Regions from separate parts of the Streptomyces sp. NBC_01006 genome, predicted to be linked through region 2. Evidence: riboswitches for the same ligand, from Rfam matches in the RefSeq annotation. Region 2 holds a riboswitch; the other holds the start of a gene.
The links. Region 2 has a riboswitch for guanidine ahead of OG509_RS14690 (multidrug efflux SMR transporter). Riboswitches for the same ligand answer to the same signal wherever they lie in the genome.
Positions count from the first base shown of each region.

Region 1: another riboswitch for guanidine. It lies ahead of OG509_RS02755 (Ohr family peroxiredoxin); the one in region 2 lies ahead of OG509_RS14690 (multidrug efflux SMR transporter).

Region 1 is NZ_CP108700.1:607,620-621,696, forward strand. Features, by position in the region: gene OG509_RS02700 (serine hydrolase domain-containing protein) at 1-745, opposite strand, end outside; gene OG509_RS02705 (DUF1048 domain-containing protein) at 825-1,214, opposite strand; gene OG509_RS02710 (PadR family transcriptional regulator) at 1,217-1,546, opposite strand; gene OG509_RS02715 (acyl-CoA dehydrogenase family protein) at 1,664-1,861, shown strand; gene OG509_RS02720 (Re/Si-specific NAD(P)(+) transhydrogenase subunit alpha) at 1,866-3,407, shown strand; gene pntB (Re/Si-specific NAD(P)(+) transhydrogenase subunit beta) at 3,414-4,871, shown strand; gene OG509_RS02730 (EF-hand domain-containing protein) at 5,031-5,570, shown strand; gene OG509_RS02735 (NAD(P)/FAD-dependent oxidoreductase) at 5,711-7,309, shown strand; gene OG509_RS02740 (type III polyketide synthase) at 7,772-8,824, shown strand; gene OG509_RS02745 (cupin domain-containing protein) at 8,845-9,411, shown strand; gene OG509_RS02750 (cytochrome P450) at 9,411-10,616, shown strand; guanidine-III (ykkC-III) riboswitch at 10,793-10,856, shown strand; gene OG509_RS02755 (Ohr family peroxiredoxin) at 10,932-11,384, shown strand; gene OG509_RS02760 (hypothetical protein) at 11,371-11,820, shown strand; gene OG509_RS02765 (hypothetical protein) at 11,854-12,090, opposite strand; gene OG509_RS02770 (GNAT family N-acetyltransferase) at 12,230-12,823, shown strand; gene OG509_RS02775 (ABC transporter permease) at 13,118-14,077, opposite strand, start outside.
Region 2 is NZ_CP108700.1:3,239,241-3,253,317, reverse strand. Features, by position in the region: gene OG509_RS14775 (MoaD/ThiS family protein) at 1-261, shown strand, start outside; gene OG509_RS14770 (PLP-dependent cysteine synthase family protein) at 261-1,211, shown strand; gene OG509_RS14765 (DUF488 domain-containing protein) at 1,289-1,642, opposite strand; gene OG509_RS14760 (hypothetical protein) at 1,639-2,058, opposite strand; gene OG509_RS14755 (MBL fold metallo-hydrolase) at 2,264-3,016, shown strand; gene OG509_RS14750 (PTS transporter subunit EIIC) at 3,098-4,354, opposite strand; gene OG509_RS14745 (PTS transporter subunit EIIC) at 4,649-5,950, opposite strand; gene OG509_RS14740 (glucose PTS transporter subunit EIIB) at 6,146-6,430, shown strand; gene rph (ribonuclease PH) at 6,538-7,263, shown strand; gene OG509_RS14730 (hypothetical protein) at 7,390-7,776, shown strand; gene rdgB (RdgB/HAM1 family non-canonical purine NTP pyrophosphatase) at 7,815-8,420, shown strand; tRNA gene OG509_RS14720 (tRNA-Leu) at 8,477-8,560, opposite strand; gene OG509_RS14715 (HNH endonuclease) at 8,610-9,263, opposite strand; gene OG509_RS14710 (HNH endonuclease signature motif containing protein) at 9,260-9,907, opposite strand; gene bcp (thioredoxin-dependent thiol peroxidase) at 10,056-10,523, opposite strand; gene OG509_RS14700 (DUF3618 domain-containing protein) at 10,638-10,955, shown strand; gene OG509_RS14695 (co-chaperone GroES) at 11,050-11,352, shown strand; guanidine-III (ykkC-III) riboswitch at 11,422-11,499, shown strand; gene OG509_RS14690 (multidrug efflux SMR transporter) at 11,530-11,850, shown strand; gene OG509_RS14685 (transglycosylase domain-containing protein) at 11,872-14,077, opposite strand, start outside.

The DNA of each region.
Region 1 (14,077 bases), 2.6 Mb from region 2:
CGGTCTGCGGATCGGGGGCGTACAGGGGCGGCAGCCGGTGAATCTTGTCGGCGGACACGTGGAACCCGGTGTCCTTCATCCCCAGCGGATCGAAGATGCGCTCTCGCAGGAACTCCTCGAACGACTGGCCGGTGACCCTGGCCACCAGCACCCCGAGCACGTCGTCGCTGACGTTGTACAGCCACCGCTCTCCGGGCTGGTACATCAGCGGAAGCGTGCCCAGGCGGCGCATCCACTCGTCCGGCTCGACTGCCGGCAGCATCCACCCGTTCTCGCCGTAGACCTTCCGCTCGAAGTAGGCGCTCATCATCGGGGAGCCCATCGCCGTCGTGTCCAGCCCGAGCCCGCAGGTGGAGGTGAGCAGGTCCCGAACGGTGATCGGACGGCGCGCCGGCACGGTGTCGTCCAGCGGGCTGTCGGGCCGCTTGAGTACGCGCCGGTCGGCCAGTTCCGGCAGCCACTGGTCTATCGGGTCGTCAAGTCGCAGCCGGCACTCGTCCAGCAGGACCATGGTCGCGGCGACCGCGACCGGCTTGGTCGTCGAGGCCATCCGGAAGATGGTGTCCCGGCGCATCGGTGCGCCGCCGTCATGGCGCATCGTCCCGATCGCTTCGACATGGGTCTCCTCGCCCCGGCCGACCAGGGCGACGAGTCCGGGGATCTTCTTGGACTCCACATGCCGTTCCAGTACCTCGCGCAGGCGGCGCAGCCCTGCTGCGGATAAGCCGTTGTTGCCGTTTCCCATCGTGAATCTCCTTGGACGCATTGGTCGGTCTCGACGGTGCCGCGGGCATGCGGCGAGAGCGGGACGTGCTGACGCGTGATCAGACCGTCGTGTCGTCTTTTCCGGTCTCGTTGCCGGCTGCACGCTCGATGTCGTCGGTCAGCTGCTTCCGGGCGCGGGCGGGGACGTAGCCGCCCTCGGAGTAGTTCTGGGCGAACGCGTCGACGAACTCCAGCGGGTCCTCTCCGACGATCGCGCGGATCGGCGTTCCGTCCGCCACCGCCTGTTCGAACAGGTCAGCGAGGTCTTCGAACATCGCCGCATTGCTGTCGGCGTCGGTCGGCACGAAGTGCATCAGGTACCGCTCGATCGCTTCGACCGCCGTGCGGTGGTCCTCGGGAAGCTCCTTGACGCGCGCCTTGTACGCCCTCCAGCGCTTCTTGGGCCCGATCATCTTCGCGATGAAGCCGGTCTTCTCGCCCTCGGACATGGTCACTTACCCCCTTCGCGGAGCTGTTCCAGTCGTTCCGTGAGGAAGCTCCACGCCCTCCAGAACTCTTCGAGGTACTCCCGTCCCTGCGCGTTGAGGGAGTGCACCTTGCGTGGCGGCCCCTTCTCGGAGGGGACCTTCTCCACGTCGACGAGACCGCGCTTCTCGATCCTGAGGAGCAGCGCGTAGATGGTCCCTTCGGCGATGTCGGAGAAACCCTGCTCTCGCAGCCGCGCCGTGATCTCGTAGCCGTAGGCGGGCCGGCCGGACAGGGACGCGAGGATGATGCCCTCCAGCGTGCCCTTGAGCATCTCCGTCTGGAGCTTGGTCATGAAACACCTCCCCCCTGAGCTATTCAGCGTTGTTGAATACCAGTACACCGTAACGCTGACTACTGGTACTTAGCAAGACAGAATAGTGAGACGCTCGGGTTCAACACGCTGAAGGTCATCGACTTCTGCGTCCAGGTCTTCGGCGGGCGCGGATACATGACGGAGTACCGGGTCTCACGTGCCCGGATCGAGGTCCGCGTGGCCAAGATCTGGGCGGGCTCGAACGCGGTCACGAAGGAACTGACCGGCCGCGACCTCGGACTGCAGCCGCTGTCGGCTCCGTTCCACATTCACGTTCAATCACAAGGGAGGTAGAACCATGGGTCATGCCGCACCGCAGCGGATCGGTGTCGCAGCCGAGACAAGCCCGGGAGAGACGCGTGTGGCGGCCACGCCCGCGACCGTGCGCCAGTTGGTCGCGCTGGGCTACGAGGTCGTCGTCGAGTCGGGAGCGGGTACGGCCTCCGGCTTCTCCGACGACGCGTACGTGGCGCAGAGCGCGAAGGTCGGTGACGCCTGGAGCGCCGACGTCGTACTGAAGGTCAACGCGCCGTCCGGCGAGGAGATCCGGAGTCTGGCCGACGGGGCGACGCTGGTCAGCCTGATCGGCCCGGCGCACAACCCCGACCTGATCGAGGAGCTCGCGCGGCGTCCGATCACGGTGCTCGCCATGGACGCCGTCCCGCGGATCTCGCGGGCCCAGTCCTTGGACGTGCTCAGCTCCATGGCCAACATCGCCGGCTACCGCGCGGTCATCGAGGCGGCCCACGTGTTCGGCCGGTTCTTCACCGGCCAGGTGACCGCGGCCGGAAAGGTTCCACCGGCGAAGGTGCTCGTCGCGGGCGCCGGCGTGGCGGGACTCGCCGCCGTCGGCGCCGCCAGCAGCCTCGGCGCGATCGTCCGCGCCACCGATCCGCGCCCGGAGGTGGCGGAGCAGGTCCGTTCGCTCGGCGGCGAGTTCCTCGGCGTAGAGGTGGAACAGGCGGCCAGCACCGACGGGTACGCCAAGGCGACCTCGCAGGAGTACGACCGTCGGGCCGCGGAGATCTACAGCGAGCAGGCCGCCGACGTCGACATCGTCATCACCACCGCGCTCATACCCGGACGCCCGGCGCCGAAGCTGCTCACCGCGCAGGACGTCGCGAGCATGCGGCCCGGCAGCGTGATCGTCGACATGGCCGCGGCTCAGGGCGGGAACGTCGCCGGCACCGTCGCGGGAGAAGTGGTCGTCACCGAGAACGGTGTCACGATCATCGGTTACACCGACCTGCCCAGCCGGCTGCCGGCCCAGGCATCGCAGCTGTACGGCACGAACCTCGTCAACCTGATGAAGCTGCTCACGCCGGCCAAGGACGGCCAGCACCGGATCGACTTCGAAGACGTGGTACAGCGGTCCATGACCGTCGTGCGTGACGGCGTGACGACCTGGCCGCCGCCGCCCGTACAGGTGTCCGCCGCTCCGGTGGCGCAGGCACCGGTGGCCGTGAAGCCGGTCGCGCCTGCCAAGAAGCCCATGTCCGCGGCGGCGAAGTACGCGCTCGCCGGTGCCGGGATGGCCGGGCTCTTCCTGCTGACCGCGTTCTCCCCGTCCCAGCTGATCGGCAACTTCACCGTCTTCGTCCTCGCGATCGTCGTCGGCTACTACGTCATCGGCAAGGTCCACCACGCCCTGCACACGCCACTCATGTCGGTCACGAACGCCATCTCCGGGATCGTCGTCGTGGGCGCCCTCCTGCAGATCGGCCGTGCGGACACCACGATCACCGTGCTGTCGTTCGCCGCGATCCTGCTGGCCAGCATCAACATTTTCGGCGGATTCGCGGTCACCCGCCGCATGCTCGCCATGTTCTCGAGAGGCTGAACCCACATGACTGCCGCCACGGCCGCGCAGGCCGCCTACATCGTCGCCGCACTCCTGTTCATCCTCAGCCTCGCCGGGCTCTCACGGCACGAAAGCTCCCGTTCGGGGCTGGTGTTCGGCATCTCCGGCATGGCGATCGCCCTCGCCGCCACCATCGGCCTGGCCTCGCGCAGCATCGCCGCGACGGGGCTGACCCTGCTCGTCGTCGCCGTGCTGATCGGCGCGGGCATCGGGATCTGGCGTGCCCGGGTCGTCGAGATGACCGGTATGCCCGAGCTCATCGCCATCCTGCACAGCTTCGTCGGCCTGGCCGCCGTACTCGTCGGCTGGAACGGCTACTTCGAGGTCGAGGCGGAGGGTCCCGGGCATGTCGCGGTGGCTCAGGACCTGCTCGGCATCCACCACGCCGAAGTGTTCATCGGGATATTCATCGGCGCCGTCACCTTCAGCGGATCGATCATCGCCTACCTGAAGCTGTCGGCGCGCATCAAGTCCAGCCCGCTGGTGCTGCCCGGCAAGAACCTGATCAACCTCGGGGCCCTCGTCGCGTTCGCGGTCATGACCGTCTTCTTCGTCATCAGCCCGAGCCTCGGTCTGCTCATCGCGGTCACCGCGGTGGCGCTCGCCCTCGGAGTGCACCTGGTCGCCTCGATCGGCGGCGGCGACATGCCGGTCGTGGTGTCGATGCTCAACAGCTACTCCGGCTGGGCCGCGGCAGCGTCCGGGTTCCTGCTGAACAACAACCTGCTCATCGTCACCGGAGCGCTGGTCGGCTCCTCCGGCGCGTACCTCTCCTACATCATGTGCCAGGCGATGAACCGCTCGTTCATCTCCGTGATCGCGGGCGGCTTCGGTGTCGAGGCCACCGCGAGCGACGACACCGACCTCGGTGAGCACCAGGAGATCACCGCCGAAGCCACCGCCGAACTGCTCGCGAACGCCTCGTCCGTCGTGATCGCTCCGGGCTACGGAATGGCCGTCGCGCAGGCCCAGTACCCGGTCGCCGAGCTGACCCGCAAGCTGCGCGAGCGAGGGGTGGACGTGCGCTTCGGGATCCACCCCGTGGCCGGGCGGCTGCCGGGGCACATGAACGTGCTGCTGGCGGAGGCGAAGGTACCGTACGACATCGTCCTGGAAATGGACGAGATCAATGACGAACTCTCCGGCACCACCGTCGTGCTCGTCATCGGCGCCAACGACACCGTCAACCCGGCTGCCTCCGAAGACCCGGGCAGCCCGATCGCCGGTATGCCGGTCCTGCGGGTGTGGGAGGCGGAGAACGTCGTCGTCTTCAAGCGCTCGATGGCAACCGGATACGCGGGCGTTCCCAACCCTCTCTTCTACCGCGACAACACCCAGATGCTCTTCGGCGACGCCAAGCAGAGGATGGAGGACATCCTCGGGGCGCTCGGGTCCGACACCCCGTCGCACCGCTCGCCCGCCGCGGTTGCGGCGTCGCGGTAGCCGGGCAGGAGAACCCCGCCTTCGCGCCGGGGCGACAGGCCTTCACCCGGAAGGCTCAGTCGCCCCGGTCTTTGCATGCGCGAGGGCCGGGGCGTGTGGTTTCCTGAGCCCCGCCTCACACCGTAATGGTGTGACTACGCGGAGCGAATGGATGGTGCTGTGAGCCTTCTGGACATCAAGCTGGAGCGGGCGTTCGACGTGTTCGACTCGGACCGCGACGGGCGACTTCAGAAGTCGGACGTCATCGGTCTCTCGGACAGGCTCGCCGAGTCGCTCGGCTACGCCCCGGACGCTGTGGCCGGACTCCGGAATTCGCTGGCGGACCTCTGGGACACCGTCTTCCACAAGATGGACAAGAACGACGACGGAGCCGTCGACCGGCAGGAGTTCCGGTCGGCGTTCCGAGCACGGATCGTCACGGACCAGAACAGGATCTGGGAACGGATCCGGAACATGAGCAACGCCTGGACCGAGCTCGGTGACCGCGATGGCGACGGCATGCTGACGCGCGAGGAGTACACCTCTCTGCTCCACGGCATGTTCCGCCTGCCCCGGGAGACCTTCGACGAGGCCTTCAACCAGCTGGACGTCGACGGTGACGGGCAGTTGAGCCGTGACGAGATCAGCTCCGCGATGAAGGAGTACTACACGAGCGAGAAGCATTCGGCACGCGGGAACCAGTTCTTCGGCCGTCTCTGAGCAGCGCGCAGGGGGGCCCGCGCGCCCCCCTGTGCCCCGCGCGCCCGCAGTGGCCCTTCGTGAGCCGATGCGTATCGCGCCCCCGCTCGTTGACCGCAGGGGGAAGCCGATCCCCCGAGACCTACCTGGAGGACCTCTTGATGGCCGATGCCGCACTGCCGGTGATCGTTCTCTCCGACTCCGATCCGCTCCGCCGGCACGAGACGGCCGAGCTGGTGCAGAGCTGGTACCGGACGTCGTTCCGTGTGCTGCAGGTCGGAGGACCGGCGGAGGTGGTCCGGGCGCTGGCGTCGCTGGCCGACCGGAAGGTACCCGTCGCCGCCGTGCTCGCCGATGAGGCCCCCGGCCCCGGTGCCGCGCATCCCGGCGTGCGCTGGCTGTCGCTGGCGGGGCACTCCGCCGCCGTGCCCGGCGCCCGTTCCGGGGCGGTCCGGGGCGACGAGAGCCCGTCCGAGCACCTTCGGGACGCGCTCGACGACTCCCTGTGCACGTGGAATGCCGACTGCCACGGGGATCTGTCCACCGCCGAGGTGCGCGGCAGCCGCTTCTCCCCCGCCGCGTACGCGGTACGCGACTTCCTCGGCCGCAGCGGCGTGCTCTTCCGGTGGCTGCCCGACGAGGACGTGCGGGAGGCCCCGGTCACCGTCCGGCTCGGCGACGGCACCGAGATGGTGGACCCCTCGATCAGCGAGTTGGCCGAGCGGCTCGGCCTCATCCGGCCGGCCGAGCAGGACCACTACGACGTCGCGGTGATCGGTGGTGGCCCCGGAGGCCTGTCCGCGGCGGTGTACGCCGCCGCGGAGGGCATGAGCGTGGTCGTCATCGAGGACGACGCGCCCGGCGGGCAGGCGGGATCGACCTCGCGGATCGAGAACTACCTCGGATTTCCGGTCGGGCTGACGGGTGGTGACCTGGCCCAGCGCGCCTTGCAACAGGCGCGCAGGGCCCGCGTCGAGTGGCAGCCCACCCGGGTGGCCAGTCGGGTGACCCCGATCGACACGGGCGGCCATACCGTCGAGTTCGTCAAGGCCGGCACCGATGAGACGGCCTCGGTGACCGCTGCCGCGGTGGTGGTCGCCACCGGCGTGGACTGGAACCGGCTGACGGCTCCCGGGGTCGACCGTCTCCTCAACTCCGGTGTGTACTACGGGTCTTGCCTGTCCGACGCCCCGTCGACGGCCGGGGAGGACGTGTACATGGTGGGCGCGGGCAACTCCGCCGGACAGGCCGCCCTCTACTTCGCGCGCTACGCCCGCTCCGTCACCTTGCTGGTCCGGGGCACGGACCTCAGTGCCTCCATGTCGAGCTACCTGGAACAGCGCATCGAGCGGACCCCGGGCCTGAAGGTCCTGCTGGGCACCGAAGTGGCCGGCTGCCTCGGTGGGTCCACCCTCAACGGACTCAGGCTGCGGGACCGCCAGGGCGACGAGCGAACCGTCGCCGCGCACTGCCTGTACGTCCTGATCGGCGGCCGCCCGTCGACCGAGTGGCTCGGCGGCACCCTGAGCCTCGACGACCGCGGGTACGTCCTGACCGGCAGCGGCGGAGCCGGCCCGGCCGCGCTGCCGATGGAGACCAGCCGGCCCGGCGTGTTCGCCGTGGGCGACGTACGGTCCGGATCGGTCAAGCGGGTCGGCGCCGCCGTGGGCGAAGGCGCCGCAGTGGCCCAGTCCCTGGTCGAGTACCGGCGGCGGCACCCGGAGCGCTTCCAGGACGCGCGAACGCCCTGCGGATTCTGACCGACACGGCACGGCCCGGGTGCCGGTACCGCCTGGGCGGAAACACCCCTACACAGAACGGAAGCAGGCTGAGGCCCGTACGGATCGGGCCTCAGCCTGCTTCCGCGTAGGAGCGTGACAAGCGCGTGCGGGTCCGCGCACGCCGTGGTCCCCGTCCAGGAGGCGCAGCCTCTGGCCAGGGTTGGTCAGTCCCGGTCACCCAGGTCCAGGCGGTCGGCGAGGCCGGCTGCGGTGAAGGCCGCGACCAGCCGGTCAAGGCCTTCGGCGGGTGCCCGCCGCCTCCCTGGTCCACTGGGACCCGGACCGCGGCCTGCACCGCGGGGCAGCCCACCCCGTCACCCAGATCGTCCACCCGCTTATACGACCCGCCGGTGCAAATGGGTGACCAGCACGAATGTTGATCGTTAAGGAGGCGTCCGGGTCAACGAAGGCGCTCTCGTGCCGGTGGGGTAAGGGTGTTGTATGGCGACGTTGTGTCGGCCGGCCGTGTCCGTTCCGGAATACGTCATCACCATGGAGGAGACACTCGAGCTCGCACGCTCGCGTCATGCCGGCCACCCCCAGCTGGGCCTCGCGTTACGTCTGATCGAAAACACCGGGGTGCGGACCCGGCATCTCGTACAACCGGTCGGTGAGACCCTCGCGCACCCCGGCTTCGGGGAGCGCAACAGGTTGTATGCGGCGGAGGCGAAGGCCCGTGTCCCGCTGGTCGTCCGGCGCGCGCTGGAGGACGGCGAGCTGACGGCCGCGGAGATCGATGTGATCATCTACGTGTCCTGCACCGGGTTCATGATGCCTTCGCTCACGGCCTGGCTGATCAATACGATGGGATTCCCCTCCACTACACGGCAGTTGCCGATCGCTCAGCTGGGCTGCGCGGCGGGTGGGGCCGCGATCAACCGTGCACATGACTTCTGCACGGCCTATCCGGAGGCGAACGCGCTGATCGTGGCATGCGAGTTCTGCTCACTGTGCTATCAGCCCACCGACATCGGTATCGGGTCACTGCTGTCCAATGGCCTGTTCGGCGACGGGGTGGCCGCCGCGGTCGTCCGCGGGACGGGTGGCCACGGCATCCGCCTGGAGCGCAACGGCTCGTACCTCGTCCCGGGGACGGAGGACTGGATCGCATACGACGTACGGGCCACCGGCTTCCACTTCCTGCTGGACAAGCGTGTGCCCGGCACCATGGAGCCGCTCGCCCCTGCACTGCGCAGCCTCGCCGACGGGCACGGCTGGGATGCCGCAGACCTCGACTTCTACATCGTGCATGCCGGTGGGCCGCGGATCCTCGACGACCTGGGCACCTTCCTCGACGTCAAGCCGGAGGCGTTCCGCCACAGCCGGGCCACGCTCACCGAGTACGGGAACATCGCGAGCGCCGTCGTACTGGACGCGTTACGCCGACTGTTCGACGAGGGGGGCGCCGCCGACCAGGCGCGTGGCCTTCTCGCCGGGTTCGGCCCCGGCATCACGGCCGAGATGGCGCTGGGCCGCTGGAGCCGTACGCCGTGACCCTTGCAGAAGGAAGCCCGATGACCGGATACTCCCCCGCCGCCACCCCAACGGCGGAGGCCGGTCTGATCGTGCCCCCCGGCGAAGGCCGTACCCTTCGTGCCGCCGCCCAGCACGTGACGTTCAAGGTGACCGGCGCGCAGTCGCGCCTCGCGTCGAGCTTCGAGGTGCTCGTGCCACCGGGCTTCGACGTCGGCGCGCACGTCCACGCGCGCAGCGAAGAGCTGTTCTACGTCCTTGAGGGTGAACTCGACGTTCTCGCCTTCGAGCCGCTCGTGCGCACCCCGGACGGTTGGCGGGGATGGCGGTCGCCGAAGGGTGAACGGGTGGTCCGCGCCACGCCCGGGACGGTCATCCTGGTTCCGCCCGGCTGTCCGCACGCCTTCGCCAACCCCACCGGCGTCCCGGCCCGGATGTTCTTCCAGTCCTCCCCGCCCCCGGACCACGAGCGCTATTTCGAGGAACTCCTGGAGATCCTTTCCTGCGGCGGGCCCGTGGACCACGGGGCCATCGCCGCGCTGCGCCGGCGCTACGACATCGAGCAGCTCACCCCGCTGCGCCATGACGAGCCGGAGAGGAGCCGGTGATGCACGACGGCACCGCCCCCTTGTACGAGGCGTCGGACTTGGCTGCGCTCGACTTCGACCCGTTTCTCCGCGAGGCGCTGCAGGCCGGACCGGTCATCCGGATCCGACTGCCGCACGGAGCCCCCGGCGAGTGCTGGCTGGCGACACGGCACGACGCCGTCCGGTTCGTCACCTCCGATCGCCGGTTCAGTCGCGACATCGTCGGCCGGCCGCTGCCCAGCATGAACAGGTACCTCGTTCCGCTGGACCGCGCGGTCAGCTTCGTCGACCCGCCCGACCACACGCGCGTCCGCTCCGTGGTCTCCTCGGCGTTCAATCGCTTCGGTCTGGCAGCCCTGCGCCCTCGCACCCAGGCCGTACTCGACGAGCACATCGACGCGATGGTCGCGGCCGGACCGCCCGCCGACCTCGTCCAGCACGTGACCTCCCCCTTCCCCATGCATGTCATCGGCACTGTGCTGGGTGTGCCGGAGGCCGACCGGCCGCGCCTGCGCACGTGGGCGGACACCATCCTGACCCGGGCGAAAGACGAGGCGGGAGTCGAGCGCGCCCGGCAGGCCAAGGAAGAAGCACGCGCCTGCTTTCGTGAACTGGCCCGCGCACGCCGGCTCCAACCGCAGGACGACCTCGTCAGCGAGCTGGGAGCCGCAGTCGAAAGCGGCAGGATCGAGGAAGAAGAACTCCTCGCCCTGGCCACGCTGATGGGGATCAACGGCTGGCACGCGGTACGCAACCACACCTCCAACATGGTCTACCTCCTGCTGACAGACGACAGCCTGATGCGCCGGCTGCGGTCCGACCCGCACGCCGTACCAGCGGCCGTGGAGGAACTGCTGCGCTGGATCCCCCACAAGCACGGCGTGGGACAAGCCCGCATCGCCACCGAGGACGTCGAAGTGGGAGGCGTCCTGATCCGGCGCGGCGAGGCCGTCTACGTCTCGTACGTGGCGGCGAACTGGGACGAACGGTGCTACCCCGCGCCACACCGGATCGACATCGACCGCAAAGGCCCGTCCCACCTGGCCTTCGGCTACGGCCCCCACCACTGCGTGGCACCCTCGCTGGCCCGCATGGAAGCCGAAATGCTGCTGACCACCCTCATCACCCGCCTCCCCGACCTGCGGCTGGCCATCGATCCGGGTCACGTGGCCTGGCAGAGGGACGTCCTCATCCGCGGACCGGTGGCCCTGCCGGTCACCTGGTAGGAATGACGGCCGCGTCGGCTGCCGGGGAGACGCGGCAGCCGATCTCGTCCTCGACGGCTCCTGTCCGTCGGCTCGATGACCTGTCCCCGATCCTCCGGATCCCCGCGAGGCCGGGGGCGGGTGAGGAACGTCACCGTGGGGCGGGCCCCGGTCGGCCGGCTCCGTTGCTAGTTTGTCGGGCGGTCGGATTCACGGCCCCGGACGAGATGCGCCGTACCCGGTTACGCACGACGACGCGCGAGGTGCTGCACGAGCAGCGCCGTACGCTGTCCGCACCCGGGCAGCCTCCTCGTCGAGCAAGATGGGCCGAACGCCATGACCGTGCCACTCACCCGCAGCCTGTACCGGACGACCGCGCATGCCGCCGGGGGCCGTACGGGATCCGTCCGTACGGACGACGGGCGCCTGGACGTCCGCCTCGCCCCGCCGCGCAAGAAGGTGCCCGGCACCACCAACCCCGAGCAGCTGTTCGCGGCCGGTTTCGCCGCCTGCTTCACCTCGGCGCTCGCGGAGGTCGCCGCCGAGTTCGGGGCGGACGCCTCGGCCGCGCGCGTCGCCTGCGAGGTGCAGCTCGGCACCACGGACACGCCCGCGGGCTACGGCCTCGCGGTGGCCCTCACCGTCAGCCTGCCGGGGTGGCGGGCTGCGGACCTCCAGCCCCTGCTGCACCGGGCGGACGCGGTCTGCCCGTACTCGCAGGCAGTGCGCGGCAACGTACCGCTGACGCTTCTGGCCGTGGACGACCCGGCCACCGATGACCGCGCCTGAGCCTGGGCCGGAGCTCCGCTTCCCGGACGGCCCCGGCGTGCCGGTGCCCGAGCACGGTGCCTGGCTGCGGCGCGGCATCAGCCGCAACGGCGGACCCCTCCTCGCGGAACGTGAAGCGGTGTGGCTGCAGGCCGGCCCGTACTACGCCGACAGTCGGGGCTTCGCGGGTACGACGTCCTTCGACGGTTCCCGGGTGCACTTCCACCACCTCACGGGCGAGCCCGGCGAAGACGTCGGCGCCTTCCGGTGGGAGGGTGATCATCTCGTCGAGTGGGGCACCAACCCGGACGGCAGTACCTTCCTGGAGATCTGGGACCCGCTGCCCGGCGCCGACGGGCCCGCCGGCTCCTGGTCCGGCCCGGGGCACCACGTGGTGCGCGTCGGCCGACACGTGGTGCACGTGGATTCCCGTGCGGGCACGTACTGGCGGCTGTGACCTGCCTGTGCCGGATGGACACGACATGAGCTTCTACATGGCGGAGCGCAGCATCCCCGCCGTCTTGGCCATGGCGGCCTTCGTCGCCTCGTCGGCGGCCGTCCGGGCGGCGTCTTCCAGCAGTAGGGCTGCTGCCTGGAGGAGCCCTACGTGCACGGGTACGGTGTCCAACCCGGTGAGCGCGGCCATGGCCTGATCGGTGGCGCTCTGCGGGATGAGGGTGCTGACGCCGCGTCCGATGATCCGCTGGGGGTGTGCTGGTGTACTCACGAGGTGATTCTCGCGGGTCCGCATCGGGTCTGGGCCCAGGACGCTCAGGCCGGCGGCAGGCGGCGCGTGCGTTCGGATCCGGTGCCCGGCGCGGGTACCGGCCGACCGGGCGGCGGAGCGGCCCGGGTACAGTCGCCCGGTGCTGCGCATCGAATCCCCCATCGCCACCGCCCGGCTGACGCTCCGTCCGTTCCGGCCCGAGGACACCGGGGACGTCCGCGACTACCAGCGCCGGCCCGACGTCGCCCGCTTCATGCGGTGGGAGCCGCGCGGTCCGGAGGAGGTCCGGGTGGCGGTGGAGCAGATGGCCCGGGAGGCCGGGCTGGCCGCGGACGGTGACTGCCTCAGTCTGGCGGTCGTCGAACCGGGCACGGGGACGGTCGTCGGGCAGGTCGAGCTGGTCCTGCTCAGCGCGGAACACCGCCAGGGCGAGCTCGGGTGTGTCTTCCACCCCGCCCGGCAGGGCAAGGGCTTCGCCACCGAGGCCGCGCGCGCCGTTCTGGGCCTGGGGTTCGACGTACTGGGGCTGCACCGGGTGATCGGGCGCTGCCATGCGGACAACACCGCCTCCGCCGCACTCCTCGAACGCCTGGGCATGCGCCGGGAGGCCCGTTTCATCGGTACGGAGTTCTTCAAGGGGGCATGGCGCGACGACCTGGTGTACGCCATGCTCCGGAGGGAGTGGGAGGGCCTCGATCGCCCGTCATGGCCGGGCGGGGCTTGCAGCCCGTGACTCCCGGATCTTCCCGGTCCACCGAGTAAGAGCGCGTTCGGCATCCCTCCGCAGGCCTGGCGCGAGGCACGGCTGACGTCCTGCGGGTCGTCGTCCACAGCGGAAGAGGCGCCCTAGGGAGTGTCGTCAAAGTAGCGTCGGCCGCCCGAAGGGCGGGGCTGGCGGGGTCTGGTGCGTGCGATCGCAAGGCGGAGGAGGGAATCGACGCGGAGCGTCGGTGACCGACGACAACGCGGCGAGCGTGCGTGCCAGACCCCGCCAGCCAGACGGGACTTTGACGACACGACCTAGGGATCACATCGTCTCGGTGAAGGAGTCCGCCGGCCGTCGCCGGGCCGCTCGCGCGGCCGGCACCAGGGCGGCCGCCACGGCGCCCAGCACGGCGCCCGCCACCAGGGTGAGCAGGACCAGGGTCGGCGGGCGGTGGGCGATACCCGCTCCGATCCCGTCGGCCCGGCCCTGGGCGTCGACCAGCCAGCCGCCGGCGAGGGTGCCGACGGAGGTTCCCAGTACGGCGGAGACCAGGGCGGTCAGGCCCGCCGCGGTCACGATGACCGCGCCGACCTGCCGGGGGGTCAGGCCGATGGCCTTGAGGGCGAGCAGGTCCCGCGAGCGGGCCCGTACGTCCGCGCCGATCAGGGCGAGCAGCTCGATCAGCCCGATCAGCGTCGACACCGCGATCAGGGCCGCGATGACGCCCCGCGCCGGGTCGAGCCGGGTGGTGGGGTCGGCGGTCTCGCGGATGTCCACGGTGCCTCCGGTCGCCCGGTCGAGGGCGGTCCGTGCCTGCGCCGGGTCCGCGCCGGGTCGCAGGACGAGGGCCAGGAACTCCTGGCGCAGCCGCGGATCGCGCTCGCGCAGCACGTCGAGGGAGGTGGAGATCACCCTTCCGTCGAAGTCGGGCTCGATGCTGCGTCCCACGATGTGCAGGATCTGCGGGCGTCCTTGGACGGTCAGCCGGACCCAGTCCCCCACACCCACCCCGAGGAAGTCGAGGAGGCCCTGGCCGGCGACCGCTTCGTCGCCGCCGCGCGGCGCGCGGCCCTCCACCACCGTGTGCGGGTACGGTACGCCCCCGAGGCCGAGGCCGCGCAGGACGATGGTGCCGGTCTGGCCGGGGGCCAGGGCGGCCAGTTCGACGCCGGGATGGACGGTGGCGATCTGCGGTACCTCGGCGATGGCCCGCTCCAGGTCGGCCTCGGTCAGGGCGGACTGCCCGGACCGGACGGTGAGGGCGGCCGGGACGCCCACCCG
Region 2 (14,077 bases):
ATCCCCACCATCCTCCGCACCTACACCGACGGCGAGAAGGCCGTCAGCGGTGAGGGCACCACCCTGTCCGAGCTCTTCGCGGACCTGGAGACGCGTCACAAGGGCATTGAGGAGCGCATCGTGGACGGCGGCAAGCTGCGCCGCTTCGTGAACGTCTACCTCAACGACGAGGACGTCCGCTTCCTGGACGGCATCTCCACCGCCCTCAAGGACGGCGACAGCGTCACCATCCTCCCGGCGGTCGCCGGCGGCTCCGTCTGATGCGCTACGACTCCCCGCTGGCCGCGGTCGGCAACACGCCGCTCGTCCGGCTGCCCCGGCTGTCGCCCTCGGACGACGTCCGCATCTGGGCCAAGCTGGAGGACCGGAACCCGACCGGCTCGATCAAGGACCGCCCCGCGCTCCACATGGTCGAGCAGGCGGAGAAGGACGGCCGGCTGACCCCCGGCTGCACGATCCTGGAGCCGACGTCGGGCAACACCGGCATCTCGCTGGCGATGGCGGCCAAGCTCAAGGGCTACCGGATCGTGTGCGTCATGCCGGAGAACACCTCGCAGGAGCGGCGTGACCTGCTGGCCATGTGGGGAGCCGAGATCATCTCTTCGCCGGCGGCGGGCGGGTCGAACACCGCGGTCCGGGTGGCCAAGGAGCTGGCGGCGGAGCACCCCGACTGGGTGATGCTCTACCAGTACGGGAACCCGGACAACGCGGGCGCGCACTACGCGACGACGGGCCCCGAGATCCTGCGGGACCTCCCCTCGATCACCCACTTCGTGGCGGGCCTGGGCACGACCGGCACCCTGATGGGCGTGGGCCGCTACCTGCGCGAGCACGTGCCGGGCGTGCGGATCGTCGCGGCGGAGCCGCGGTACGACGATCTGGTCTACGGCCTGCGCAACCTCGACGAGGGCTTCGTCCCGGAGCTGTACGACGCCTCGGTCCTGACCACCCGCTTCTCGGTGGGCTCGGCGGACGCGGTCACGCGCACCCGCGAACTCCTCCAGCAGGAGGGCATCTTCGCGGGCGTCTCCACCGGCGCCGCCCTGCACGCGGCGATCGGCGTGGGCCGCAAGGCGGTCGCGGCGGGCGAAACGGCGGACATCGTCTTCGTCGTGGCCGACGGCGGCTGGAAGTACCTGTCGACGGGCGTCTACACGGCGAAGACCACCGAAGAAGCGATCGAAACCCTGCAGGGCCAGCTCTGGGCCTGACCCCTCCGGTGGCCCGGGGCTGAGCCCCGGGCCCGGGGCTCAGCCGTCACCTCGCTGAGCCGTCACCCGGCCGAGCGTCACCCGGACAGCAGCTCCGCCAGGATCGCGGCGTGGCTCGCGGCGGGGTCCTTGACCGCGGTCAGCAGGGTGAGCGGGCCCGCCCCGGCCAGCGTGCGCAGGCGGGCCAGTTCCGCCGCCGCCTCCGGCTCCGCCAGCTCCGCCTCGTAGCGGGCCCGGAACTCCTGCGCCGAGCCCCCGCCCCCGTGGAACCACGTGCGCAGCTCCCCGGACGGGGTCACCGCCTTCGGCCACCGGTCCACCGCGGCCGCCGCCTTCGACAGACCCCGCGGCCACAGCCGGTCCACGAGCACCCGCACGCCGTCCGCCCCCGGCTCCGGGGGGTCGTACACCCGCCGCACCCGCACCATCAGCCGCCACCTCCGAGTCCCTTGACCTCGTCCCACACCGCGGGATCCAGGACTCCCAGCCGACTGCGGAACTCCCACACCCACACCTCCTCCGGCCGGTCCGCTTCCAGGAAGCCCGCCCGGCCCTGCGCCCCCACCGTCCCCGGCGGCAGCGGGATCACCCCGGCCCGCCGGTCGTCGTACTTCCCGGTGATCCACGCGACCCGCGCCCGGTGGGCCCGTACGGACGACGCCGCCAGCACCAGGCACAGCCGCCCGTCCGCGAGAGACCACAGCTCACCGGCCCGCGGCTGCGGCGCCGCGCCCGGCCCGTGCGGCGGCGGGTCCCGCCGGGCGCGCCCCGGCCGCCGCCCCGCCACCAGCACCACCAGCACCACGGCCACCACCGCGACCGCCGCGGGCCACCAGGACGTGTCCATATTCCGAAGGTAGCCGCGCCCCCGCACCCCGGCACGGCAGTGCACCGGCACGCCCGTGCCCACCGTCGCTCCCCCGGGTGACAGCACAGGTGATTCCCCCCACAACGGCCTGCCGCGGAGGAGCGACCTGACGTTTCGCGCCTTACGCTCGACCCACGCACGGCCCGCATTCCGTCCACGGACCGTCCCCGGAGGTTCTCGCTCCATGAAGCTCACCGTCGTCGGCTGCTCGGGGTCGTTCCCGTCCGCGGAATCGGCCTGTTCGAGCTACCTCGTCGAGGCCGACGGCTTCCGGCTGCTCCTCGACATGGGCAACGGCGCCCTGGGCGAGCTGCAGCGCCACGTCGGTCTCTACGACCTCGACGCGATCTTCCTGAGCCATCTGCACGCGGACCACTGCATCGACATGTGCGCGTACTTCGTCGCCCGCTTCTACCGCCACGAGGGCGGCCGCTGCGGCACGATCCCGGTCTACGGCCCCGACGGCACCGAGAAGCGCCTGACGACCGCGTACGAGGACGTCCCCGACGAGCGCTCCATGAGCGAGGTCTTCGACTTCCGGACCCTGAAGTCCGGCAGCTTCGAGATCGGCCCGTTCAGGGTCCGCACCGAGCGGGTCTGCCACCCCGTCGAGGCCTACGGCATCCGCGTCGAACACGGCGGCCGCTCCCTGACGTACTCCGGCGACACGGGTGTCTGCCCCGAGCTGGGGATGCTGGCCGAGGGCACGGACCTGTTCCTGTGCGAGGCCTCCTTCACGCACGGCAAGGAGGACGTCCCGGACCTCCACCTCAACGGCCGCGAGGCCGGGGAGTTCGCGCAGGGCGGCAAGGTCGGCCGGCTCGTCCTGACGCACATCCCGCCGTGGACGGACGCCCGCCAGAACCTGGCCGACGCCCGCGCGGTCTACGACGGCCCGGTGGACCTGGCGTACGCGGGCGCCGTCTACGAGGTCTGAGCACGGCTCTCGGCCGTACGCACGAGGAAGCCCCCGCCCTCCCGGAAGGGAGAGCGGGGGCTTCGCCGTACGCGGTTCTTCTTACTTGGCCTCGGCCTTGAGCAGCTCGGCGAGCTCCTCGTCGGACTCGCGGCCCGGCGTCGGCAGGTTGAACTTCGTGATCGCGAAGCGGAAGACCACGTAGTAGACCGCCGCGAAGCACAGGCCCACGACCGCCAGGCCCAGCGGGTTGGTGGCCTTGCCCAGGTTCAGCAGGTAGTCGATGGCGCCGGCCGAGAAGCCGAAGCCGTCCTTCATGCCCAGACCCCACGTCAGCGCCATGGAGACACCGGTCAGTACCGCGTGGATCGCGTACAGGACCGGGGCGATGAACATGAACGTGAACTCGATCGGCTCGGTCACACCGGTGACGAAGGAGGTCAGCGCGAGGGAGAACATCATGCCGCCGACGACCTTGCGCCGCTCGGGGCGGGCGCAGTGGACGATCGCGAGGCAGGCCGCCGGAAGGGCGAACATCATGATCGGGAAGAAGCCGGTCATGAACTGTCCGGCGCTCGGGTCACCGGCGAGGAAGCGGGAGATGTCGCCGCTCTTGCCCTGGAACTCGCCGGCCTGGAACCACGGGAAGGAGTTCAGCAGGTGGTGCATGCCGACCGGGATCAGCGCACGGTTGGCGACACCGAAGATGCCCGCGCCGACGGCGCCGGAGCCGACGAGCCACTCACCGAAGCTGTGCAGACCCGTGCCGAGGACCGGCCAGATCAGGCCGAAGACGATACCGATGACGAGACCGGCGAAGGCCGAGAGGATCGGGACCAGACGACGGCCACCGAAGAAGCCCGCCCACTCGGGCAGCTTGGTCCGGTAGAACTTCTGGTAGATCAGGGCGACCACGATGCCCATGACGACACCGCCGAGCACCTTGGCGTCGACCGGGGCGTCGATCATGACGACCTTGCCGTCGACCGCCTTGGCTATCTTCGGCAGGTTCGAGTCGGTGAACGTGGCGAGCACGTTCTTGAAGACCAGGTAACCGGTCACCGCGGCGAGCGCGGTCGAGCCGTCGGACTTCTTGGCGAAGCCGATCGCGATGCCCACGGCGAACAGCAGCGCCATGTTGTCGAGGATCGCGCCACCGCCGGCGGACATGTATCCGGCTATCTTGGTCAGGAACGTCGGCAGCGAGGGATCGCCGAGCATGTCCTTGTCGCCGAGGCGGACGAGCAGCGCGGCGGCCGGGAGCACCGCAACGGGGAGCATGAGGCTCCGGCCGATGCGCTGCATGACGGCCATCACGCCCGCGCCCTTCTTCTTTTCCGCAGCGGTGGCTGTGGACATGAGGTTCCTCCAGAAGGCAAGGCGCCGCCCAGCGAGTGCAACGGGGGATGGCGGCGTCTCAAAATGGGGGTACGCGAGCTCCGGACCGGGCTTGCGTGGTCTACACCAATGGGTGGTGTAGACCAGTTGTAGCATGGTCGGGGATAGATAAGGAACCTTCGATTTCCTGTGGTCTACGCCACATCTCGCCCGCGGGGGCGGCCGGGCGTGCGGTACCGGCCCCCGAACGGCCCGGAACAAGCGGAAGGCCCCCGGATCCGTGGATCCGAGGGCCTCGCGCTACGCAGGGGACCGTTATGCCTTCGTGTTGTCCGCCTCCATCGCCGCGATCTCCTCGTCGGACTCCCGCCCCGGGGTCGGGATGTTGAACTTCGTGATCGCGAAGCGGAATACCGCGTAGTACACCGCCGCGAAGCACAGGCCGATCGGAATGATCAGCAAGGGCTTCGTCGCCAGGCCGAAATTGATGACGTAGTCGATCAGCCCCGCCGAGAAGCTGAAGCCGTCGTGCACCCCCAGCGCCCACGTCACCGCCATCGACACGCCCGTCAGCAGGGCGTGGATCGCGTACAGCACCGGCGCGACGAAGAGGAACGAGTACTCCAGCGGCTCCGTGATGCCCGTGACGAAGGACGTCAGGGCGACCGACAGCATCAGACCGCCGACCTCCTTGCGCCGCTGCGGCTTCGCGCAGTGCGTGATCGCCAGCGCCGCCGCCGGAAGCGCGAACATCATGATCGGGAAGAAGCCGGTCAGGAACAGCCCCGCGTTCGGGTCGCCCGCCAGGAACATGTTGATGTCACCGTGCACCGTCGTCCCGTCCGGCTTGGTGTAGCTGCCGAACTGGAACCACACCGGCACGTTCAGGAACTGGTGCAGGCCGATCACCAGCAGCGCGCGGTTGGCCACGCCGAAGATGCCGGCGCCCCAGGAACCCAGCCCCACCAGCCAGTCGGAGAAGGACTCCAGCGCGCTGCCGACCGGCGGCCAGATCCACAGGCAGATCGCCGCGAACCCGATCGCCACGAACGACATGAGGATCGGCACCAGCCGACGCCCGTTGAAGAAGCCCAGCCAGTCGACCAGCTTCACCCGGTGGAAGCGCTGCCAGAACCAGGCGGCCAGCAGGCCCATGATGATGCCGCCGAACACACCGGGGTTCTGGTACGTGAACTCCACGAAGGTGTCGTTCGGCCCGATGCAGCCGCCGCCGATGGACCTGGTGCCGATCGGACACTCGTTGGGGAAGGCGTGCAGCACGCCCCGGTAGACGAGGAAGCCCGCCACCGCCGCGAGGGCCGTCGAACCGTCCGCCTTCTTCGCCATGCCGATCGCTACACCGATGCAGAAGAGCAGCGGCAGGCCGATGTCCGCGTTCAGCAGCGCGCCGCCCGCGGCCACCATCACCTTCGACACGATCGTCCAGTTCAGGCCCTCCTCACCCAATACGCCGGGCTGCCCCAGCCCGTTGAGGAGTCCGGCCGCGGGCAGCACCGCGATCGGCAGCTGAAGGCTGCGCCCCATCTTCTGCAGGCCCGGGTACAAGCCGCTCCACCACTTTGGCTGCGGTGCTGCTGCGGCACTGCTCGCGCTCATCGGCGTCCTCCCTGGCGGGCCCGTTTGGGCAGGTGCGTCCCGTGCGGCACACTGGTGTAGACCACTTGTGATGCGGTCGCATTCACCCGCCCGGAGGGCAGGTTGCTGCTGATCGTCATCATTCGGCAGAAGCTGGACCCACGCTCGCGTAGCTGGGCCAACAGTGGGCTACCGTGACAAAGCGGATCGCGCTGGCTGGACCAGGACCGCCGAGACTCGTTCTTCGTAGAACTCAGGGAGAAACACATGGCCACCAAGGCTGAGAAGATCGTCGCCGGGCTCGGCGGCATCGAGAACATCGAAGAGGTCGAGGGCTGCATCACCCGCCTGCGCACCGAGGTCATCGACCCCAGCAAGGTCGACGAGGTTGCCCTGAAGGCCGCCGGCGCCCACGGCGTCGTGAAGATGGGCACCGCGGTCCAGGTCGTCATCGGCACCGACGCCGACCCGATCGCCGCCGACATCGAAGACATGATGTGAGCTGAGCTCCCGCTCGAACCTCCGCCAGACCCCGTACCGGACCCACCCGGACGGGGTCTTCGCGTACCCGGCTCTCGCGTACCCGGCCACCGACTAGGCTCGGACGCATGTCTCGCATCGACGGCCGTACGCCCGAACAGCTCCGCCCGGTCACCATCGAACGCGGATGGAGCAAGCACGCCGAGGGCTCCGTCCTCATCTCCTTCGGTGACACCAAGGTCTTCTGCACCGCCTCCTTCACCGAAGGCGTCCCGCGCTGGCGCAAGGGCAGCGGCGAAGGCTGGGTCACCTCCGAGTACTCGATGCTGCCCCGCTCCACCAACACCCGCGGCGACCGCGAATCCGTACGCGGCAAGATCGGCGGCCGCACCCACGAGATCTCCCGCCTCATCGGCCGCTCCCTGCGCGCCGTCATCGACTACAAGGCGCTGGGCGAGAACACCATCGTCCTGGACTGCGACGTCCTCCAGGCCGACGGCGGCACCCGCACCGCCGCCATCACCGGCGCCTACGTGGCCCTGGCCGACGCCGTCGCCTGGGGCCAGCAGAAGAAGCTGATCAAGGCCGGCCGCAAGCCCCTCACCGGCACCGTCGCCGCCGTCAGCGTCGGCATCGTGGACGGCGTCCCGCTGCTCGACCTCTGCTACGAGGAGGACGTGCGCGCCGAGACCGACATGAACGTGGTCTGCACCGGCGACGGCCGCTTCGTCGAGGTCCAGGGCACCGCCGAGGGCGAGCCCTTCGACCGCAAGGAGCTCAACGCCCTCCTGGACCTGGCCGCGGGCGGCTGCGCCGACCTGGAGGCCATCCAGCTGGGCGCGCTCCAGCTCTAGCGAGAACCGCCGGGGCTGCTGGTGCGTCCCCCTGCATACGGGCGCACGGTGTCAAAGCCGTGCGCCCGTCCTCACATCTCGTATCTCGTATCTCGCATCCGTGTCGATTCCTGGGAGACCCGAACCATGAACCCGAAGCACCGCATAGCGGCCGTCGTGCTCGCCGCGGCTCTGGCCGTCCCGGCGCTGACGTCCTGTGACGCGATCTCGACGGCGATGGACTGCGCGAACACGGCGGTGGCCATCACCGACGGGGTGGGCGACCTCCAGCAGGCGGTCTCCCAGGCCGGCAACAGCCCGCAGGACGCCCAGAACGCGCTGAACCAGATCGAGACGAACCTCAAGAAGGTCGGCGACCAGACGGACAACGCCGACCTGAGCAAGGCCGTCTCCTCCATGACCACGGCGGTGAAGAACGTCCGCACGGCCATCGAGAACGGCAACGCCAACCCGGACATCCAGCCGGTCGCCGACGCCGCGAAGGAACTCTCGAAGGTCTGCACCCCGGGCTGACCCGAGCCCGCTCCCGGCCGGCCGGAATAATGGGGTCCATGACCAGCCGCCTGATCCTCGCCACCCGCAACGCGGGCAAAGTCGCCGAGCTCCACGCCATCCTGTCCGACGCCGGCCTGCCGTACGAGCTGGTCGGCGCGGACGCGTACCCGCAGATCCCGGACGTCAAGGAGACCGGCGTCACCTTCGCCGAGAACGCCCTCCTCAAGGCGCACGCCCTGGCCCGGGCCACCGGACTGCCGGCGATCGCCGACGACTCGGGCCTCTGCGTGGACGTCCTGAACGGCGCCCCCGGCATCTTCTCGGCGCGGTGGGCGGGCAAGCACGGAGACGACCGGGCGAACCTGGACCTCCTGCTGGCCCAGCTCGGGGACATCGCCGACGAGCACCGCGGAGCCCACTTCGCGTGCGCGGCGGCCCTCGCCCTCCCGGACGGCACCGAACGCGTCGTGGAGGGCCGCCTCCTCGGCACCCTCCGCCACGCCCCGGCGGGCACGGGCGGCTTCGGCTACGACCCGATCCTCCAGCCCGAGGGCGACACCCGCACCTGCGCGGAACTCACCGCGGCGGAAAAGAACGCCATCTCCCACCGCGGCCAGGCCTTCCGCGCCCTGGTCCCCTTCATCCGCGCCCTGGTCGCCTGAGGCTGGTACAAAAAAATGGCCTGCGAATCGATCTTTCGATTCGCAGGCCGTTGCTGTGCGGCGGAAGGGATTCGAACCCTCAAGCCGTTTCACGGGCCACAGATCCTAAGTCTGCTGCGTCGCCGTTGCGCCACCGCCGCTAGCCGCCTGCCATGATAGCGGCAGGCGGCTGTACGAAAATGCGCAAGATCAGGAACTCGACCGGCGGGGGCCTCCTCGGCACCATGTGCTGGTGATCGCGTGGCAGTTGGGGCACAGCAGCCTGAGGTTCTCCCGGCGGTCGTCGCTCCAGTCGCCGTTGACGTGGTCGATCTCCAAGGTCATGGGGCGCCCGGTCCACTCGGGAGGGGTTCCACACCGGTCACAGCACTCAGGGACGCCGATCTCGTGCAGCGCGCGACGCAGCGTCTTGGTGCCGGTTCTCCGCTGTCTGTCATGCCGGACGAGTATTTCGTCCGGCGTTTTGGCGGTGGGCGATGGCTTGCCGCGCTGGTGGGCTTGTCCCAGGAAGTGGGCAGTGCTGAGGCCCTCGTCCGCGATCCATGCCTTCAGGCGTGCGCGCTGATGATGGTTGTCCGGCCGGCCGAGGATGCGAAGGGACTCGGAGAGTGAGCGCGAAGCGTCCACGGCGTGCCGAAGCTCCGCCGCCGTCGGCCGGGGCGGTCGGCCAACGGCGGGGAAGTGGGACACGTCGATACCGTGGTCGGCGAACCGCTTCAGAAGGTAGGAGGCGAGCCGGGAGTACGGTCGCGTGCCCAGGCGGGCGATGACCTCCTCGATGTTCGAGCAGAGCCGGGCCGCCTCGGCCAGGGCTTCCTTCGTGTAGCGGTTGGCGGTGGTCATCGTCGCACCTTGCCTCGGCCGCGGTATGTATCAGTCGTGGAGTGGCAGTTGGGGCAGAGGAACCGCAGGTTCTCTCGCCGGTTGTTCCGCCAGTTGCCGTCGATGTGGTCGACCTCCAGGGCGAGCGGCTCGCCCAGCCAGACCGCCTCGATGCCGCAGAAGGCGCAGCACTCGCTGGCCCCGGCCTCCAGGAGGGCGCGCCGCAGCCGGGAGTTGGGCGTTCTTGTGGCCTGCGGCGAGGCGTCCTCGCAGAGGATCTCCTCGGCTGTGCGGCGGCGTCTGTTGTCCCGCATTCGCTCCGTCCGCCTCGGGCCGGTGAAGTGCGAGGTGTCGATGCCGAATGCCTTCACCTTGCGGCTGATGTGCGCGTGGTGTCCGCCCACGGCCTCCAGGCCGAGTCGGTGGAGCACCTCGTACATGTTGCTGGAATCGGCCACAGCCTTCTCAAGGACCTCCTTGGTCCACTTCATCCCCTCCCGCTCGAAGTGTGATGTGTCGATCCCCAGCTTCCGCATGCGGACGCGGACGTATTCCCGGGACCCACCCCGCGGGTCCGCCCCCACTTTCTCCACCACCTCGCTCAGCGTTCGCGACGTACGCGCCGCCTCCGTCAGGCGTTCCCTCGTGTATTGGCTCGTCGCCATCCGACGCCCCCTCCGCTTCCGGCCGCGTGTGCGGCTCTCGTATGGAGTAACGGGGCGATAGTCGGACGGTTACGGCTTGTTTCGTCCGATAAGCGGAGCGGCCCGCACCGGGTTGTTGGTGCGGGCCGCTCGGGGGCTGGGGGTCGGGTCAGATGCCCAGGTCCTTGATGATCTTGGCTACGTGGCCCGTGGCCTTGACGTTGTAGAGGGCGCGTTCGACCTTGCCCTCCTCGTCCACGATCACCGTGGAGCGGATGACGCCGGTCACCGTCTTGCCGTACAGCTTCTTCTCGCCGTACGCGCCGTAGGACTCAAGGACCTTCTTCTCCGGGTCGCCGACCAGGGTGACCTTCAGGTGCTCCTTCTCGCGGAACTTCGCCAGCTTCTCCGGCTTGTCCGGGGACACGCCGATCACGTCGTAGCCGGCCTCGGCCAGCACCGACAGGTTGTCCGTGAAATCGCAGGCCTGCTTCGTGCAGCCCGGCGTCAGCGCCGCGGGGTAGAAGTACACGATCACCTTGCGGCCCTTGTGGTCGGCGAGCGAGACCTCGTTGCCGTCCGCGTCGGGCAGGGTGAAGGCGGGGGCGGTGTCGCCCGGCTGGAGTCGCTCGCTCATGTCAACAGTCTCCTCGGGAGGGGATCGGTACGGTCCGAGACTAAGCTGACAGACTGTTCATGGTGGGCTACGCCCCCTACTCGACCCGACGACGACGGAGGCAGCGCGGTGCCCGTGCCCGAAGCCAGGACCCCCGCACAGATCGAGGCGGACATCGTCCGCCGTCGCGAGCAGCTCGCCGAGACGCTCGACGAGATCGGCGTGCGCGTGCATCCGAAGACGATCATCGGGGACGCGAAGGCCAGGGTCGCCTCGACCGTGGACCACACCGCCGGGCGTGCCGTCGTCGCCGTGAACCGTCTCCTGACGGACGTACGGGAGGGCCTGCGCCACGAGGACGGTGCCCCGCGCTTCGAGCGGATCGTGCCGGTCGCGCTGGTCGCGGCCGGTGTGATCGGCCTGCTCGTCGTATCGGCACGGCGCAAGCGCTGATGACCCTGCGGCGTACGGGCCGGTCGCGGGCGGGTAGGTTCGTGGCGTGAGCGACGACACCAAGACCACCACCCACGACAAGCTGCCCATCCGCATGCTGCACGACCGTGTGCTCGTGAAGTCCGACTCGCCGGAGGGCGAGCGGCGCTCGGGCGGCGGCATCCTGATCCCGGCGACCGCTGCCGTGGGCAAGCGGCTGGCCTGGGCCGAGGTGGTCGCGGTCGGGCAGAACGTACGCAGTGTGGAGCCGGGCGACCGGGTGCTGTACGACCCCGAGGACCGGGCCGAGGTCGAGGTGCGCGGTGCGACGTACGTGCTGATGCGCGAGCGGGACCTGCACGCCGTGGCCGCGGAGCGGCTGGAGGGGTCCAAGGACTCCACCGGGCTCTATCTGTAGGAGAACGGTTTCCCGCGAAGGACCGACGTCGAAGGGCCGGTGACCGGTGTCACCGGCCCTTTCGCATGGGCTTTGCTACGGTGGTGGGGAACCCCGACGAGACGCGCCGTACCGGGTAGCCGTGGCTGGACGACAAGACGACGCACCCCGTTCGCTCTCGTTCCGGAGGTGCCTGTCATGGCCTGGGTTCTGCTTCTCGTCGCCGGTCTGCTCGAAGTCGGCTGGTCGATCGGTATGAAGTTCACGGAGGGCTTCACCCGGCTGTGGCCCAGTGTGTTCACCGGGGCCGGGATCGTCGCCAGCATGGTGCTGCTCTCGTACGCCGCCAAGACGCTGCCCATCGGTACCGCGTACGGCGTATGGGTGGGCATCGGCGCGGCCGGCGCCGCCGTGCTCGGTATGGCGGTGCTGGGTGAGCCCGTCACCGCCGCCCGGATCTTCTTCATCTGCCTGCTGCTGGTCGCCGTGGTGGGGCTGAAGGCGACCTCCGGTCACTGATCCGCCGCCCCCCGGGCGGGGCTACTCCAGGTATTCCGAGGGCGGGCGCCTGCGCAGGCCGCCCGTCACGCCGCCCAGGGCGCCCGCCGTGGAGCCCGACGTTGAGCCCGACGTGGAGCCGGCGGTCGTCCCCGTACTCGTTCCCGTACTTGTTCCGGTACTCGTTCCGGCGGAGGTGCCCTCGTCCGTCTGACCTCCCGTGGTGTCGCCCTCCGTGGTCCGGCCCCCGGTGGTCTGGCCCTGGGTCTGGCCGCCCTGGTCCTGGCCGCCGGTGGGCGGCGTCGGCCGGCCCGGGCGGTTCGGCCGGCTCGGCGGCGCCGGGGATTCGGGGGTGCTCTCGTCCTCCGACGGCTCCGGGCTGCTCGGGACGAACGGCGGCGGGGACGGGGCCGCGCCCGGCTGGAGATCGAGGTCGAAGTCCAGGGGGTCGCTGTTCTCCAGGGCCGTCTTCGTGTACTGCGCCCAGATCCGGGCCGGGTACCCGCCGCCCCCGATCCTGGCCTCGCCGAGCGCCCCGTACAGGGATTCCAGGGTGCCCGTATCGGGGTCCTGGCCCATCATCGAGACGACCGTGACCAGGTCCGGGGTGTACGCCGCGAACCAGGCGGAGCGGTCCAGTTCGCCGGTGCCCGTCTTGCCGGCGGCCGGGTGCCCGGCGGCGAGGGCGGCCGTACCGGTGCCGTTGTCGACGACGCTGACCAGCATGGACGTGGTGGTGTCGGCGGCTTCGCGGCTGATGGCCTGCTTCGGGGTGCGGTCGGGCAGGTGGACGTCGTCGTCGGCCTTCTCGATCTTCTCGACGAGGGTGTACGGGGTGTAGCGGCCGTGGTCGGCGAGGGTCGCGTAGGCCTGGGTCATGTCCAGGACGCTGGCCTGCATGGTGCCCAGCGCCATGGCCGGGCCGGCGTCGAAGTTCGGGGTGTCCGCGGGGATGCCGAGACCGATCGCGGCCTGCTTGACCTTGGCGGTGCCGACGTCGACGACCATCTGCGCGAAGACGGCGTTGACGGAGAGGTCGGTGGCGGTGTTGACGGTGATGTTCCCGTACGAGATCTGCCCCTCGTTCTCGGGGGCGTAGGGGGTCCGGGTGCCGACCACGCGGCGCTTGTTGTCGCCGTCGTAGATGGTGTTGGGGGTGATCAGGCGGCCGTCCTGGGTGCGGGAGTCGTTCTCGACGGCGGCCGCGAACACGAACGGCTTGAAGGTGGAGGCCACCTGGTAGTCGTGCCGGGTCGCGTTGTTGACGTACTGCTTGGTGTAGTCGATGCCCCCGTACATGGCGACGACCTTGCCGGTGGCCGGGTCGATGGAGACCCCGCCGGCCCGTACGACGCGGTCGGCCTTGCGCTTCTCCGGGTCGAGTTGGCTGACCATCTTCTCGTCGACGGCGTCGACGAACGCGTTCTGCCGGCGCTTGTCGATCGTCGTGGTGATGCGGTAGCCGCCCTCGGCGAGGGTCTTCTCGTCGAGGATCTTGTGTTCGACGATGTAGTCCTTGACGGCCTCGACGAGGTAGCCGCGCTGGCCCGAGAGCCCGGCGGCCGGGCGGACCTTGCCGGGTTCGGGGAAGCGGATGGCGGCCCGTTCGGCCGCCGGCAGCCACTGCTTCTTGACCATGCCGTCGAGTACGTAGTTCCAGCGGGCGAGCGCGCGGTCGCGGCTCTGGGGGTGGGCGACGACGTCGAAGGCGCTGGGGGAGTTGAGGAGGGTGGCGAGGTACGCGCCCTCGGCGGGGTTGAGTTCGTCGACGTCCTTGCCGTAGTAGGCCTGGGCGGCGGCCTGGATGCCGTACGCGTTGCGGCCGAAGTAGCTGGTGTTGAGGTAGCCCTCCAGGATGTAGTCCTTCGACTTCTCGCGACCGAGTTTGATCGCGATGAAGAACTCCTTCACCTTGCGCTTGATGGTCTGTTCCTGACCCAGGTAGTAGTTCTTGACGTACTGCTGGGTGATGGTGGAGCCGGACTGGGTGCCCTTGCCGGTCGCCGTGTTCCAGGCGGCGCGGACCATCGCCTTGGGGTCGACGGCCCGCTCGGAGTGGAAGTCCCGGTCCTCCGCGGCCAGTACGGCTTCCTGGACGGTGCGGGGGATCTGCGAGAGCGGGACGTTGACGCGGTTGACCTCGCCGTCGCGGGCGAGCTGGGAGCCGTCGGCGTAGAGGTACAGGTTGGACTGGGCGGTGGCGGCGGCGTTGGCGGGCGGGATGTGGACCAGCAGGTAGCCGGCGACG